Regions from separate parts of the Georgenia sp. AZ-5 genome, predicted to be linked through region 2. Evidence: riboswitches for the same ligand, from Rfam matches in the RefSeq annotation. Region 2 holds a riboswitch; the other holds the start of a gene.

Region 1 (7,504 bases), 2.8 Mb from region 2:
CGAACAAGTCAGAGCGGCTCGGCAAGCCCGCCACCGCCGGCAAGGTGCTCGGCTGGATCGGCACGATCATGGCCATCGTGGCCGTCCTCTTCATCGGGGTGATCGTCATCGCCGCCATCGCGGGCAGCACCGGGTACTGACAGCCGCCCGACGGGAGTCGCCGGCCCGGTGGCTCCCGGGGTTCACACACGCCGCCGTCGGCGCCTCTCGACGTCGGCGGCCACCTTCTCGAGCACCCGCTGCTGGCGCCTGGCCGCGTTCTCCTTCCGCCGCCGCTCGCGCTCGACGACGGCCGGGGACCGCACGGGCCACCAGTAGGGGAGGTCGTCGGGGACGTCGGGGAAGAGCTGCCGGTAGCGGCCCGGGTCCTTGCGCACGAGGGCGGACTGGTGGCTCCGTGTCAGCGCGGGGTCGAAGAGCCACGGCGGCAGGGCCGCCGCGGCCTCGAGCTCGCCGTAGCTCCTGATCGACGTCACGCCAGCCGCGCGCAGGTCCGTGGCGATGGTGGACGCGCAGGTGTCACCGAACCCGCGCTCCTGCCAGACGTCGCACATCACCAGGCCGTAGCGCCCGAGCGCCTCCTCGTACCCCTTCCACATGAGGACGGCGGGGTGCGACGCCCAGCCGTAGCCCGGCCACGTGAGCGCGCGGACGATCTGGATGACCTCCACGCGCTGCTTGCCCAGCCGCTTGGTGTCGAGGGCGCGCGCGGTGGCCTCGAAGTCGCTGAACGGCAGGAACGTCTGCATCAGGACGGCTGGCAAAGCGGGCAGGAGTAGGACGTCCGGCCGCCGACCTCCGCAGTGACGACGGGGGTGCCGCAGTCGCGGCACGCGTCCTGCTTGTAGACGCGGCGGGCCCGGTCCTCGGGGACCGCCAGGCGGTCCTCGGCGTCCACGGTGACGATCCGGCCGTCCTCGACGGCTCGGGTCATCATGCGGGTCAGCACCGCCCACAGCCGCCCGGCGTCGGCCTCGGACGGGTCCCGGGCCGCGCGCGTGGGGGCGATCCGGCACGCGTGCAGGGCCTCGGCCCGGAAGACGTTCCCGACGCCGGCGATCACGCCCTGGTCGAGCAGCGCGGCGCCCACCGGGCCCCGGAAGGACCTCAGGCGCCGTGCCGCCTCGGCGGCCTCGGCGTCGGGGCGGAGCGGGTCGGGGCCGAGCCGCCCGACCAGCGCGGACCGGTCGCCGAGGGTGAGGAGCTCGCACCGGCTCGGGGCGATCAGGTCCCAGGCGACGTCGGGGGTGGCCAGCCGGAGGCGGACCTGGCGCAGCGGCGCCCCGGTCACCGGCGAGAAGCGCAGCCACTTGCCCCGCATGCCCAGGTGCACGTGCACCGTCCGCCCCGCGGCCGTGTCGATGAGGAGGTGCTTGCCGACGGCGTCGACGTCCTCGACCCTCGCCCCGTCCACCGCGTCGGCGGGGAACCTGCCCTGCGGCGACGCCGCCCGGACCCTGTGCCCGACCAGCTCGGCCAGGGACCGCGCGAGACGGTGGATGGTGTGGCCCTCGGGCATTCGGCCTCCTCAGCCCCGTGCCGGCAGCGCGGCCGCGCGGACCGGCCCCGGCGGCGAGAACTCCGACGGTACGGCCTGGGCGGTCGGCCGGCACCCCGGACGGCCCGTGCCGAACCCCGCACCCTTGGACGGCGCCCGGAGAGCGCACCCGGCATGCCGCCGAGGGCTGCCCCGCGCATGCTGGGGGCGTGGAGCAGATCGCCGAGTCGCTGTACTCGTGGGCGTCCATCCTCGACGAGCAGACCCTCCAGCAGGCCCTCCGGGCGTCCACCATGCCGTTCATCTACCCGCACATGGCGCTGATGAGCGACGCGCACCTGGGCAAGGGCGCCACGGTGGGGTCGGTGATCCCCACCCGCGGCGCGGTCATGCCGGCCGCGGTGGGCGTCGACGTGGGGTGCGGGATGGTCGCCGTGCGGACCCAGTTCACCGAGCGCGACGTCCGCGCCCGTGGCCGCCTCAGCGCGCTGCGCGCGGGGATCGAGCGGGCCGTGCCGCTCAGCCCCGGGAAGTACAACGCCCGGGTCCGCGGCACCGCCGAGCGGTACGTCGACGAGCTGTCCGCGCTCGCCCGGGCAACCGGCGTCGCGCCCGGCACGTTCGCCGGCAACTGGCAGCTCCAGCTGGGCTCGCTGGGCGGGGGGAACCACTTCATCGAGATCTCGGCCGACGAGGACGGCCACGTGTGGGCGTTCCTCCACTCCGGCAGCCGCGGCGTCGGCAACCGCATGGCCTCGCACTTCATCACCGCGGCGCAGACCCTGTCGCGGCGCCGTGGTGTGCACCTGCCCGACCGCGACCTCGCCTACTTCCAGGAGTCGGACCCCGAGTTCCACGACTACATGGCGCACCTGCACTGGGCCCAGGAGTTCGCCCGGCTCTCCCGCGAGGCGATGATGGACCGCACCCTCGACGAGCTGGGCCGGTTCATGGGCGTGGCCCCGGAGCGGCTGGCGCGGGTCAACGCTCACCACAACTACACGGCCGTCGAGGAGCACTTCGGCGAGCGCGTGCTCGTCTCACGCAAGGGCGCCATCGACGCCCACGAGGGCGTCCCCGGTCTCATCCCCGGGTCCATGGGCACGGCCAGCTTCGTCGTGACCGGGAAGGGCAACGAGATGTCGTTGTGCTCAGCCCCGCACGGCGCCGGCCGGGTCTACTCCCGCAACGCGGCGCGCCGGGCCTTCACCCGGGAGGACCTGCGCCGCCGCATGGCGGGGATCGAGTACCGGGACCTGGACGCGTTCGTCGACGAGATCCCCGACGCCTACAAGGACATCGGCACGGTCATGGCCGACGCCGCCGACCTGGTCTCGGTCGACCACGTGCTGCACCAGCTCGTCAACGTCAAGGGACAGTGACCTGCGCGGCGGCGCGGCCCAGCACCTGCACGCAGAGAACCGCCCGGCCGGACTGAAGCGCGTGGTAGCGCTCGTGGATCCGCACCGGGCTGCCGGCGGGGGCGGCGACGGCGAAGCCGTGGTGGTTCCACACGGTCACCCGGCCGCCGGCCAAGTAGTGCACGACCGCGGTGCCGCGCGGCCCGAGCTCGCCGACGATCCCGTCGCGCCATCCGTCCGGCGTCAGCCGCAGGTACTTCGCTTGGATCATGTGGACGAGGTGCCGGGGCCGGTAGCTGCGGCAGGGGCCGTCGGCCGGGGTGCAGGGCGCGGGGAAGGGGAACGTGCTCACGTGGGCTCCTCGGGTGCTGCCGCTCTTCCCGGGCCGGCGGCACGGGCGGGTCTTCCTCCGGGGGCACCGTGCGCGTCGCGCGGTTGCCGGACCAGCTCGCCGGAGGGCGTGGCGCTGGTCCTCTTGACCGGTTCCCACGGTAGCGGACGGCTCCGACACGCCCACCCTGACGGGCGGTGCGCCGTGGCTCGTGAGGAGCCTGAAAATCGTCTGCGGTTTCACGTCGGAATCCGTAGACGCTGAGGCAGCGGATGGACGATGGTGGTGCCCCGGCCGGGGCCGCGGCCGGCTGCAGCGCGTGCGGGAGGAGCACCGAATGTCCGACCTGTCCATCCTCAACGACGACATGCACGACGCGTTCGACCCAGTCCTGGACGAGACCCTCACGGACCCGGTCACGGGGATGGAGGTTGTCGTGGACGGGTTCGACGGCCCGGCCACCATCCTGCTGCTCGTGCCCCACGAGTTCGACCACCCCTACGCGGAGGACGTCGAGGACGTGGACGAGGAGCTGAAGAGGGTGCGCGGCGGCGAGGAGCTGTGGGGTCCGCTCGTGCCCGCGGCGCAGGCCGTGCTCGAGGGTGACGAGCTGGGGGTGGCGGAGGACCTGGACGCCGACGACGTCGACGAGGAGATGCTCGCCCCGGCCGTCGACGACGACTTCGAGGAGTTCGACCTCGACGACGAGGACGAGGACGAGGAGGAGGACGCGAGGCGCTGAGCTCGCTCTCGGGCCGCGCCCCGACGGCGAGCGGCGGACGCTTCTGCCCCGAGCGGCGGCACCGGCTCTGTGGCATGGATTACGGACGGTACGGCCCTCGTACCCCGATCCCCCTCCTGGAGCCTCCGTGACGCAGCAGCCCGAGCACGACCACGCCACCCCGCCCTATCCCGTGGGCGGACGGCGGCAGGGCCAGCCCGCGCAGCCGCTGGCCTCGGCCAAGACGAACACCATGGCGATCGTCGGCCTGATCTGTGCCTTCCGCGCCTGGCCGCTCGGGATCATCTTCTCCGCCATCGGGTTGCGGCAGGTCAAACAGCGCGGCGAGGCGGCCGGGGGCTGGCGCTGGCCGGCCTCATCGTCTCCATCGTCGCCGGCGTGATCAGCATCCTGGTGTTCGTCTTCGTGGTGATGGCCGGGATGCAGGTCGCCGAGGAGGTCGAGGCCGAGCAGGCCGCCGCGCAGGAGCTTCTCGACGACACCCTCGCCGAGGATGAGATCACGGCCGCTCCGGAGCTCGAGTCCGAGCCGGCCCCCAGCACTGACCCGGCCGAGGCCACGTTCAGCGACCCCACGTGCGAGGCGCTCTTCGGCGAGGGCGAGAAAAGCGTCATCAGCCTCATGGCCGCGACAATGGAGGGCGCCGTCATGAGCCTCACGGAGCAGTGCCTGGCGATCTGAGTTTTTCAAGCTCCGGCCCCGGCGACCTCAGGGCGCCGGGGCCTCGGCCGGCTCACGGTCCTCCTACGAGGGGCGGCGCGGCTCGGGGTCGGCCGGTTCGGCTCGCCGCCACACCACAGCTACGTGCACCGTCCTGCCACCAGATCGGATGGGCGATGCGGTGCTGAGGTGCAACATGTCCCCTTCGAGCTGCAGGCGCCGCAGCTGTGTCCTGCCGACCCAGTTCGGGAACAGCGACACAAGCACCGAGTGGGCGACGCTCTGTTCGTCCTCATCGACATGGAACTGGCCCGAGTAGGCGATGTAGGAGGTCGCTTCGGCCTCATATTCCTCGGCAGTACCGGTGAACCAGTCCCCGGAGACGAAGTCGGGGCGGCCGGGCCTGCCGTGGCCGCGCCACCCCTGCCAGGCCCTCCCTGGCAGGGACACCACCACGATCCGCCCCGCGCTCCAGCGTTGCCCAGCCCCCACCTCGCGGGGGCGTCTGGACACCAGACGCCGCCGCGTGACACCGGTCCGCGCGCCTGCTGTGCCTCGTTCTGTGGGAAGCCCGCGTGCTCCCCAGCCCGCAAGGAGGACGACTACCCGGCGTGGCTCGAGCAGGCCCGCACACCCCGCCGACAAAACGGACACAACCACCTCCTGATCTCGCTACCTTCGAGGACATGAACATGGACGACGGCGCCCGTGCCAGGGACCGCTACACCGCCGCCCTCATTCCCCCGCGCCGCGACTCCCGACCCCGGCAGATCATCAGGGCTCTGTGGCTCTCCGCCCGTGAGCTCGCCCCCGGCTTCATCCCGCCGCCCACGCTGGCGTACCTGGTCATCACCGACTCCGCCACCGGCCGTCGGGTCGCCCGCCGGCCCGTCGACGCCGACGAGGCGGGCGGGCTCCTCGCCACCGTCCAGAACCAGCTCGAGCGGGACACGCCAGAGCGGTTCCGTCGCCGTTGGGCCATCACTACCTGAACGATCGAGTCACACGGAGCCGCCAGCCATGACCGCCGCTGAGGCGACACCGAACCCGCTGATACCCGCCGTCTACGACGTGGCCTGGGCGGTCGCTCTCGCCGTGGGCCTTGCCCTCCTGGCCGTGGCCCTCGTCCACCTGGCCCGCCGGAAAGACACCACCCCGACCGAGACGGCCCTGTGGGCCCTGGTCGTGCTGGCGGCCCCGCTCGTCGGACCCGCCGTCTACCTGCTCATCGGGCGACGCCGACAGGACGCCCAGCCGTGACCCGCCGCGCCTTCACCCGGGTGGCCCACTCCCCGCGCGTCCCCGCGTTCACCAACTGCCCCCGGACCGTCCGGGCCGGTGCGCTCGTCCCGCTCGAGCAGTGACGCGAAGGCGGACGGCCAGGCTCAGCCCGGCGCCCCGGCGTGGGCGAGCGCCACGACCAGCTCCCGGACCATCCCAAGAACCAGCGGGACCGCGGTCAGGCTCAACACGAACGCCCACCCGCCGGTCAGTCGACGCTCCCGCACCGGCGCCGGAGATCGCGACCACACTGGGACCGGCTCCAGCAGCAGGAACACCGTCCACAGAGGTGTCGAAACCGCCAGCCAGAACCACGCCCACTTCGTCGCCAGGCGTGGCTGAGGTCCCCCGATGAGCAGGCCCAGGGAAAGCAGAGCGGCCACCCCGGCCGCCACACCCCAAGGACCCTCGAGCGCGGGAGGCAAGAGCGGGGGCCACAACACCGTCGCTTCTGCCAGCACAGCCACACCCCACCCGGTCAAGACGACGGCGGCGAGCACCACGCGGAGCACCACCAGCCCCCGGGGGACTGCCCCACCAGCAGCACCTCCCGCTCGGGCGTCTCGTCACGCGCCGCAATCTCCACCGCACCCCCCACCTTCTCCCCGGATGGCGGGACCGTACCGGCCACCACACACCCGGGAGAGCACCGGCACTCTCTACTACCCGAGTGCGGCCGTGATCGGCCGCGGCCCGGACACCGTCGTCGCCCACACCGCCATGCGCTGCTACCGGCCATCCACTTCCCCGAAGGCACCTAGGCCGGCGCGTCCCCGCCTGGTCGGGCAGGTACGCACCCTGACAGCCCGACGCAGACCCGAGCGGCTGACCGGCCGGCGTCGGCACCGGCGGCAAGGTGGATGAGGTGGCCGTCCCGGCCTATCCCTCCTGTGGCTCCGGCGTCCAGCCCTCCTCGTAAGACGGGTCCGTCTCCCCGGCGCCTTCCGGCGGCGGGTCCAGCTGCGGCAGGTTCAGCGCACGCCTGACGCCGTTAGCCGGCGGGACCTCCTCGGTGAAGGTCGAGAGGGCCTCGTCCACCTCTTGCAGGGTCTCGGCCTCCGCGACGCGCTGGTAGACCTCCCGGTCCGCCTTCATCGCCTCGACATAGGCCCCGACCTCGTCCTGTGCGTCTTCAGGCCAGTCGTAGCCCTCCAGGCCCGCGACTAGCTCGTCCACGGCGTCGATCCGGCCCCTCGCCGCCTCGTTGATCAACTCCACGTCTCCGGTCTCGAAGGCGTAGTCGAGCACGTGCACTCGGCGGTACCACCCGTCCGAGATCCACAAGTACTCGACCTGGTGCTCGTTCAGCCGTTCCTCCGCAGTGCCGCCGACGCCCTCGTCGCCGCCGCAGGCGGCCAGTCCGAGCGCGGCCGCCGCCACCGTTGCAAGGGTCCGCTTCATCGCCGACTCCACAGTGCTGGTCGGGCGCGGTCTCCGTCGACCACGCTCCGGGCACACCGTTTCCTCTGCCGCGTCACCGGGCTGTTACGGCGGCGTTACTGCCAACCGGCCCACCACCGCAGTCCGACCGCCACACCGGCGCCAGCACACCCCACCCCCGGGACGATCAGGACCAGGCTCAGCGCCACAGGCACCGTGGCTCAGGGCCCACCGGTTCCGGCGCGACGCCG
Region 2 (7,504 bases):
GGTGCTATCGCCGCGGGCATCATGCCGCTGGGGCTGCCCGGCAAGCCGAAGGACCTTGCGACGGCGCAGGCGACGGCGAGCGTGGGGCAGGGTCTGCTGGTGGCGCGGTACACGGAGTCCTTCGCCTACCACGGCCAGCGGGTGGGGCAGGTGCTGCTGACCGCCGAGGACCTGATCCGGCGCACGAACTACGCCAACGCGCAGCGCGCGCTGGAGCGGCTGCTCACGCTCGGCGTCGTCCCGATCGTCAACGAGAACGACACGGTGGCGACCGACGAGATCCGCTTCGGCGACAACGACCGCCTCGCCGCGCTGGTCTCCCACCTGGTGCGGGCCGACGCGCTGGTGCTGCTCACCGACGTCGACGGCCTCTACGACGGTCCGCCGTCGCGCCCCGGGACCCAGCTGATCCGCACGGTCCGGGGGCCGGCGGACCTGGCCGGGGTGGAGGTGACCGGCCGGGGCAGCGACATCGGCACGGGCGGCATGGTCACCAAGCTCGACGCCGCCTCCATCGCCACCCAGTCGGGCATCCCCGTGGTGCTCACCTCCGCGGAGAACGTCGAGCCCGCGCTGGCCGGGAAGGAGGTGGGCACCTGGTTCGCGGCCACCGGCAAGCGCAAGTCCGCCCGCCGGCTCTGGCTGGCGCACGCGGCGCAGGTACGCGGCCGGATCTACCTCGACGCCGGCGCGGCCCGCGCGGTGACGGACGGCAAGCGCTCACTCCTGGCCGCCGGGGTGGTGGGCGTCGACGGCGACTTCGAGGCCGGTGACGCCGTCGAGCTGGTCGGGCCCGACGGGGTGGTGGCGCGCGGGCTCAGCGCCTACGGGGCCGTGGAGATCCCGGACATCATGGGCAAGTCCACCCACCAGCTCGTCGAGGACGGGGAGATGCACCCGCGCGCCGTCGTCCACCGGGACGACCTCGCGCAGGTGCGCGTGCGCCGCCGGCGCTAGGGCTGCCCAGGTACGCCGAGGCCAGGCTGCGGCGGGTGCGACGGCCGTGCTGCCGGGGCCGAACGTGTCAGGGCAGGCGCGTGTGCGGGCCCACCTGGTGGTAGGCGCGGTCGGCGTAGACCAGGGGGTCCGGGCGGCGGCCGTGCTCCGCGAGCTCGGCGCGGACGGTGACCAGGAGGCTGTCCCCGACGGGTACCCGCTGCTCGACGCGCCCGCGCACCCAGGCGGTGGTGCCCTCGAGCACGGGCTCGCCCGTCGGCAGCGGCAGCCAGTCCCGGACGGCGAACCTGTCGATGCCGCTGGTGGCGAACCGGGCGGCGGTCTCGCGCTGGTCCTCGGCGAGGAAGTTGACCACGACGGCGGCCACGGCTTCGATGGCGGGCCGCGCCGAGGACGTGGCGGCCACGGAGAACGCCAGCACGGGCGGGCCGCGGACACCGAGATGACGGACGTCGCGGTGAAGCCCACGGGGCCGTCGGGGCAGCGCAGGGTGATGACGGCGACCCCCGCGGGGTGGTGGCGGAAGACGCCCTTGAAGTCGGCGGCGCTGATGCCTCCGGGCCCCGTCACCGGCTCGGGGGCATGCTGCCCGGCGGCGGGTCCCAGGGTGCGCCGCGCGGCGCCGGGCCCCAGGGCGCGCTCACGCCGGGCGAGGGCGGACGTCTGCGCGCTCATGGGGCCTCCTGGGTAGGGCGGGGCAAGCACGGTCGGCTCGACGGGGCCGACGCTAGGTGGGCCCCCGCGGGTGCGGCCTGCGCCGTCGGGGCCCGTCTCGCCACCAGAGACGGAGCCTGGCGGATCCTGGACCGCTCTCACATCGCGAGAACCCGGCCGGCCAGACCGCATCCGCCGACGCCGCGCAGGGACGCTTCCACCGATCGCCCGCCGTCCGTTGCGTGAGACGCGCCGCCCGGATGGTTGACGCCTCACGCGCGTGCCCCATAACGTCAGCCCCAGGTTTGGAGTACCAGTGCGCACCGACGGTGCGCTAAGCCCCGGCTTGCTGGTCGGCAACCCCCCACGTGCGGGGGGTGCCCCGGGTGACAACCTGGTCCCGTCACGTGGCGGGGCAACGACGACGCACCGCCAAGGTGCATGGCACGAAGGAAAACGCGCGACATGAACACGCACACGGGCCCCGGGCAGAACGCTTTCTCGCCTCGCCGCTCCATGTGCATGTCCATGTGCTGCCGAATGTCCGCCTGAGGACGTTCCCCGCGATGCCCCGGCGCGATCCGCGCTGACGCATCACCCCTGACCTTCCCCCCGCCCCGCCCGGGTGACACGGCGCGGCGCGGGACCAGGCGGTCGGGCATTCCTTCCTGCTTCCCGCGCGCAGCGCGCGACGACACCCTTGGACGTGCATCCCCATGACTGTCTCCTTCCTTCCGGACCGCTCCACCCGCCCCACGTCCACCGGCGCTCTCCTCGGTCTCGACCTCACCGGCCTGGGCGTGACCTGCGAGTCGCAGGTGCCCTCCGCCGACCTGCCCGTGGAGAAGGCCGACCTCGCCCGCCTGGCCTCCTACACGCGGGCCGCGCACCTGGGCGGCGTCAGCTTCGTCTCCCTGGGCGAGCAGTTCCGGCTGCGCAGCGACCTGCGGCTGCGCCCCGACGCGTGGCTCGACCCGGTCGTCGCAGCCCGGCGTATCGGCCCGCACGCCGCCGCCGGCCTGGTTGCCGCCGTCCCCCAGGACGCCGACCTCGTCGCCGTCGTCGGCCAGCTCAAGGACATCCCGCAGGCCGCGGGTTCCTGGGCCGGCCTCGAGCTGTCCCACCGCGGCGACGGCGACCGGTTCGCCCGCTCCCTCGAGGCCCTGGGGCGCTCCTTCGCCACGGCCCGCACCCGTGGCCCCCGCCCGCGCGTGGTGGTCCCCGTCGCCGCCGAGGCCGAGATCGAGGCCGCCGGTGCCTTCGCGGACGTCGTCCGCATCCGCGAGCAGGACCTGGAGTGGGCGCGCGAGCTGCGCTACGCGGTGCGCTCCGCGGCACGCGCCGCCGGGCGCCAGGACGTGCGCGTCCTCGTCGACCTGCGCACCGTGATCTCCGCCGACCGAGCCGCGGCCCGGGAGCGGGCCGCGCTGATCGCCGACATCGACGGGCCGGGCGCCTCGTGGGCCGGCGCGCTGGAGGCGGTCGGCACGGTCGACGACGTCGCGGGGACCATCGACCGCTGGGTCACCGCGGGCGCGGCCGACGGCTTCGTCGTCCTGCCCGGGTCGGTCCCGGCCGACGTCGCGGCACTCCTCAAGGGTCTGCTGCCGGAGCTGCGCCGGCGTGGGATCGTCGCCGAGCGTCCGGCCGAGGCAGCCGCCACGCGCACGCCGGCGCCCGCGACCGCCCGCGGTGCCGCCGGGCGCGCCGCCCGGACGGCGCCGGCCGCCCGACCCGAGGTCGTGGCCGTCGCCGGCTAGCGGGGCGGACCGCACGCTGACGCAGGGTGGGGTGTGCGCCCGCACGCTGGCGCAGGGTGGGGTGTGCGCCCGCACGCTGGCGCAGGGTGGGTGTGCGCCCGCACGCTGGCGCAAGGGGCGGGGCGCGCGCAGACGGCGTCCGCAGCCGAGGCCGTCGGCCCGCGGCCCGGGTGCCGGGTGCGCCCGGGGGTGCCAGCCTGGGTCGCATGACACGGTTCGGCTACACCCTGATGACCGAGCAGAGCGGCCCGAAGGAGCTCGTGCACTACGCCGTCGAGGCGGAGCGGCGGGGGTTCGACTTCGAGGTCTCCTCCGACCACTTCTTCCCGTGGCTGAAGGAGATGGGGCACTCGCCCTACGCCTGGTCGGTGCTGGGGGCCGTCGCCCACGCCACCGAGCGGGTGGAGCTGATGACCTACGTGACATGCCCGACGATGCGGTACCACCCGGCCGTCGTCGCCCAGAAGGCCGCCACGCTGGGGCTGCTCAGCGACGGGCGGTTCCTGCTCGGGCTCGGCGCGGGGGAGAACCTGAACGAGCACGTGGCCGGTCACCGCTGGCCCGCGGTCGGGGAGCGCCACGACATGCTCGAGGAGGCGCTCGTCATCATCCGCGACCTTCTGGACGGGCACGACCTGACGTTCGAGGGCGACCACTTCCGCGTCGACTCCGCACGGCTGTGGGACCTGCCCGAGTCCCGGGTGGAGATCGGCGTGGCCGTCTCCGGGCCGCAGTCCGTCTCCCGCTTCGCCCCCCTGGCCGACCACCTCGTCGCCACCCAGCCGCAGCGCAAGACCCTCGAGCGGTGGGCGGCGGCGCGCTCGGACGCCGGGCTGACCGCCTCGCGCGCCATCGGGCAGATCCCGATCTGCTGGGACACCGACGCCGACGCGGCCGTCCAGCGGGCGCACCGCCTGTTCCGCTGGTTCGGCGGCGGCTGGCACGTCAACGCGGACCTGCCGACGACGCGGGCGTTCGCGGACGCGACGCAGTTCGTCCGGCCCGAGGACGTGGCCGGGTCCATCCCGTGCGGGCCGGACCTCGACGCCATCGTCGAGGCCGTCTCCGCGTTCTGGGAGGCCGGCTTCACCGACGTCGCGCTGGTGCAGGTGGGCGACGAGAAGCAGCAGGAGTTCCTGGACCGGGCGGCCGAGCCGCTGCTCGAGAAGCTGCGGGACGCCGCCCCGGCCGGCGAACCGGTCTGAGCCCACGTCCGACCCACCGGCCGCACGTCGCTGCCCGCGGCCAGTGCCGACCCACCGCGCGGACCCGCCGCGCGGACCCGCCGCTCCGGACGGCCGGGTGGTCTAGCGTCGCCGGGCGTCGTAACGCAGCGCCACGATGCCGGAGGCATACGCCTTGGCCTCCAGCAGGGTGAGGTCGCGGCGCCCGGCCTCCGCGGAGAGCAGGGAGCGCCCGGCGCCGATGACCACCGGGATGACGCGCAGCTGCAGTTCGTCGACGAGGTCGGCGGCGAAGAGGGAGCGCGCGAGGGAGATGCTGCCCCACACGACGATGTCCCCGCCGTCCTGCCGGCGCGCGTCGGCGACGTGCTCGGTGGCGCTGCCGCGCACGACGCGGGCGGGTGGGTAGCCACCCCACGGCGCCTCGGTCAGCGTCGAGGAGTAGACGACCTTCGGCGTGGTGTTGACCATCTCGGCCATCACCTCTGCCTCCGCGGCCGCGGTGGGCCAGTAGCCGGAGAACATGGCGTAGGTGGCGGCGCCGAGGGCGATGGTGTCCACGCCGGCCAGCTGTGCGACGTTGTCCCGGTCGACCTCGTCGTAGTCCGTCACGGCGCCGAAGAAGTCCAGGCCGCCGTCGGTGCCGGCGACGAAGCCGTCGGCGGTCGTCAGCTCCTGCACGATCACCCGGCGCACGGGCCAGCCCCGCCGCTACGCGGTCTTCTTCGCGGGCGCCTTCTTGCGGGTGGTACCACCGCGGGCGCCCTTCTTTGCCGCGGGCTCCTCCTCCTCGGCCTCCTTCGGCTTCGCCGCCGCGCGCTTGCGGGCGGGGGCCTTCTCGGCGGGCTCGTCGTCCGCGGCAGAGTCGGTCCCGCCGGCTGCGGCCGCGCGGCCACCGCCCTTCTTGCGGGACTCCTCGACCGAGCGGCGCAGCGCCTCCATCAGGTCGAGGACCTCGCCGCCCTCCTCCTCCGGCTGCTCACCGAAGGTGGCCTCGGTGGAGACCGCCTCGCCCTGCTCCAGCTTCGCCTCGATGAGCTGGCGCAGCTCGACCTGATACTCGTCCGTGAACTCGCCGGGCTCGAAGTCGGCCTCGAAGCTCGAGACGAGCGCCGAGGCCATCTGCAGCTCCTTGTCGCTGATGCTCACCTTCTGGTCGAGCTCGGGGAAGTCGGCCTCGCGGACCTCGTCCTCCCACAGCAGCGCCTGCAGCACGAGCACGTCGCCGCGCACCCGCAGCGCCCCTAGCCGGGTCTTGTCCCGCAGCGTGAAGTGGACGATGGCGGTGCGGTCCGTCTCCTCGAGGGTGCGGCGCAGCAGCACGTAGGACTTCGTCGACTTGGAGTCCGGCGCCAGGTAGTACGTCTTCTGCATCATGATCGGGTCGACCTGCTCGGAGGGGACGAACTCGAGCACGCTGATCTCCCGCGACCGCTCGGCCGGGAGCGAGTCGATGTCCTCCTCGGTCAGCACGACGGTGCGGTCGCCGTCGTCGTAGGCCTTCGCGATGTCCTGGTAGTCCACCGTCTTGCCGCACTTCTCGCAGCGGCGCTGGTAACGGATGCGGCCGCCGTCGGCGCCGTGGACCTGGTGGAGCTCGACGTCGTGGCTCTCCGTGGCGCTGTACAGCTTGATCGGCACGTTCACCAGGCCGAAGCTGACCGAGCCCTTCCAGATCGCACGCATGACACGTCCCCTTCCCGCGCCCGGGCCCGCGTGCCCCGGCGCATACCCGGTAGTGAACTAGCGGACCGGCGCCCGCGCCAGCGGTATGGCGCCGTCTCCGTCCTCCTCGCCGCCCTGCGGGCGGCGTGCGGATGCCTCAACGGACCGGCGGACCGGCGGCACCGGCGTGGCCGGCCGGTCGCGCGCCGGTGCCGCGCCGGCCGGGCGAGCCGAACGCGCGCGCGTAGCCGACCAGGCGGTCGGCGAGCTCGCCTGGCCGCGAGAGGTACGCCGCGTGGCTGCCGGGCATGGCGTCCGGCTCGAGACCGAGGCGCTCGCGGGCCATCCGTCGCAGGAAGTCGGGTGGGAAGAACCGGTCGTCCTCGAGCACGAGGTAGGCCGTGGGCACGTCGGGCCAGGCGGCCGGCGGCCACGGGTCGGACATCGGCCGGGCGGCCTGGTCGCGTCCCCGGCGGAGCGCCTCGGCGGCGAGCGGCGGGGCGACGTCGTGCATGAACGTCGCGACGAGGGCGTCGTCGTCGTCCATGCGCGCGTCAACGCCCTCGCGGCGCGCACGCTCGCGCGCGGCGGCCTCGTACCCGGACGTCTCCCACCACTCGCCGGCCGTCTCCCCGGGACGGGGGACCAGCGCCGCGACCAGCACCAGGCCGTCGGCGGCAAGGGTCTCGCAGACGAGCGGTGCGGTGAAGCCCCCGAGCGAGTGCGCGACCACGACGACCCCGTCCGTGGCGGGCACCGGCGGGGCGGCCCGGACCGCACCCACGACGGCGGCCGCGTACTCCGCCAGGCCGGCCGCCGGGTCCTCGCACGGCAGGTCCACCGTGATCGCCCGGTGCCCGCGGGACGCGAGCTCGGCCGCGACCAGGTGCCACTCCCACGCGCTGCCGCCGGCCCCGTGGACGACCACGAACGTCGTCACGGCTGCTGCTCCGGGACGACCGCGATGACGTTGCCGGACGGGTCGGTGAACCAGGCGATCGGCGGCCCCCAGCCGTGGTAGATGCCCTTGGCGTCGGTCTCCAGCTCGGTGCCGGCGTAGTGCTCGAACTTCACGCCACGGGCGCCCAGCTCGTCCACCGCCTGCTCCACGTCCGGGACGGGGAAGTTCAGGACGGTGAAGGACGCGGGCGTGTGCGCCTCGCCCTTGGCGTAGACGAACACGTCGGTGCCGCCGGGCAGGTGCACTGTCAGCGAGCCCTGTCCCATCGGGCCGTCGGAGACCTGCAGGCCCAGGATGCCGGTGTAGAACTCGCGGGCCTTCTC

Evidence for each region. A riboswitch is a leader RNA that binds a small molecule or an ion and turns the genes downstream of it on or off. The one in region 2 is predicted to bind S-adenosylmethionine.
Region 1: another riboswitch for S-adenosylmethionine. It lies ahead of ACF0H8_RS02090 (hypothetical protein); the one in region 2 lies ahead of ACF0H8_RS15180 (hypothetical protein).

What each region holds. Positions count from the first base shown of each region.
Region 1 is NZ_JBINOU010000001.1:432,613-440,116, forward strand. Features, by position in the region: gene ACF0H8_RS02070 (DUF4190 domain-containing protein) at 1-140, shown strand, start outside; gene ACF0H8_RS02075 (MSMEG_6728 family protein) at 183-749, opposite strand; gene ACF0H8_RS02080 (Fpg/Nei family DNA glycosylase) at 749-1,519, opposite strand; gene ACF0H8_RS02085 (RtcB family protein) at 1,708-2,880, shown strand; gene ACF0H8_RS02090 (hypothetical protein) at 2,867-3,211, opposite strand; SAM riboswitch class IV at 3,228-3,340, opposite strand; gene ACF0H8_RS02095 (hypothetical protein) at 3,528-3,932, shown strand; gene ACF0H8_RS02100 (hypothetical protein) at 4,060-4,314, shown strand; gene ACF0H8_RS02105 (hypothetical protein) at 4,311-4,613, shown strand; gene ACF0H8_RS02110 (lipocalin-like domain-containing protein) at 4,677-5,048, opposite strand; gene ACF0H8_RS02115 (hypothetical protein) at 5,279-5,584, shown strand; gene ACF0H8_RS02120 (PLD nuclease N-terminal domain-containing protein) at 5,613-5,852, shown strand; gene ACF0H8_RS02125 (hypothetical protein) at 5,978-6,256, opposite strand; gene ACF0H8_RS02130 (hypothetical protein) at 6,753-7,274, opposite strand.
Region 2 is NZ_JBINOU010000001.1:3,226,977-3,234,480, reverse strand. Features, by position in the region: gene proB (glutamate 5-kinase) at 1-957, shown strand, start outside; gene ACF0H8_RS15185 (flavin reductase family protein) at 1,025-1,378, opposite strand; SAM riboswitch class IV at 1,914-2,039, shown strand; gene ACF0H8_RS15180 (hypothetical protein) at 2,328-3,371, shown strand; gene ACF0H8_RS15175 (TIGR03557 family F420-dependent LLM class oxidoreductase) at 3,578-4,576, shown strand; gene ACF0H8_RS15170 (dihydrofolate reductase family protein) at 4,679-5,242, opposite strand; gene ACF0H8_RS15165 (Ku protein) at 5,267-6,241, opposite strand; gene ACF0H8_RS15160 (alpha/beta hydrolase) at 6,378-7,160, opposite strand; gene ACF0H8_RS15155 (VOC family protein) at 7,157-7,504, opposite strand, start outside.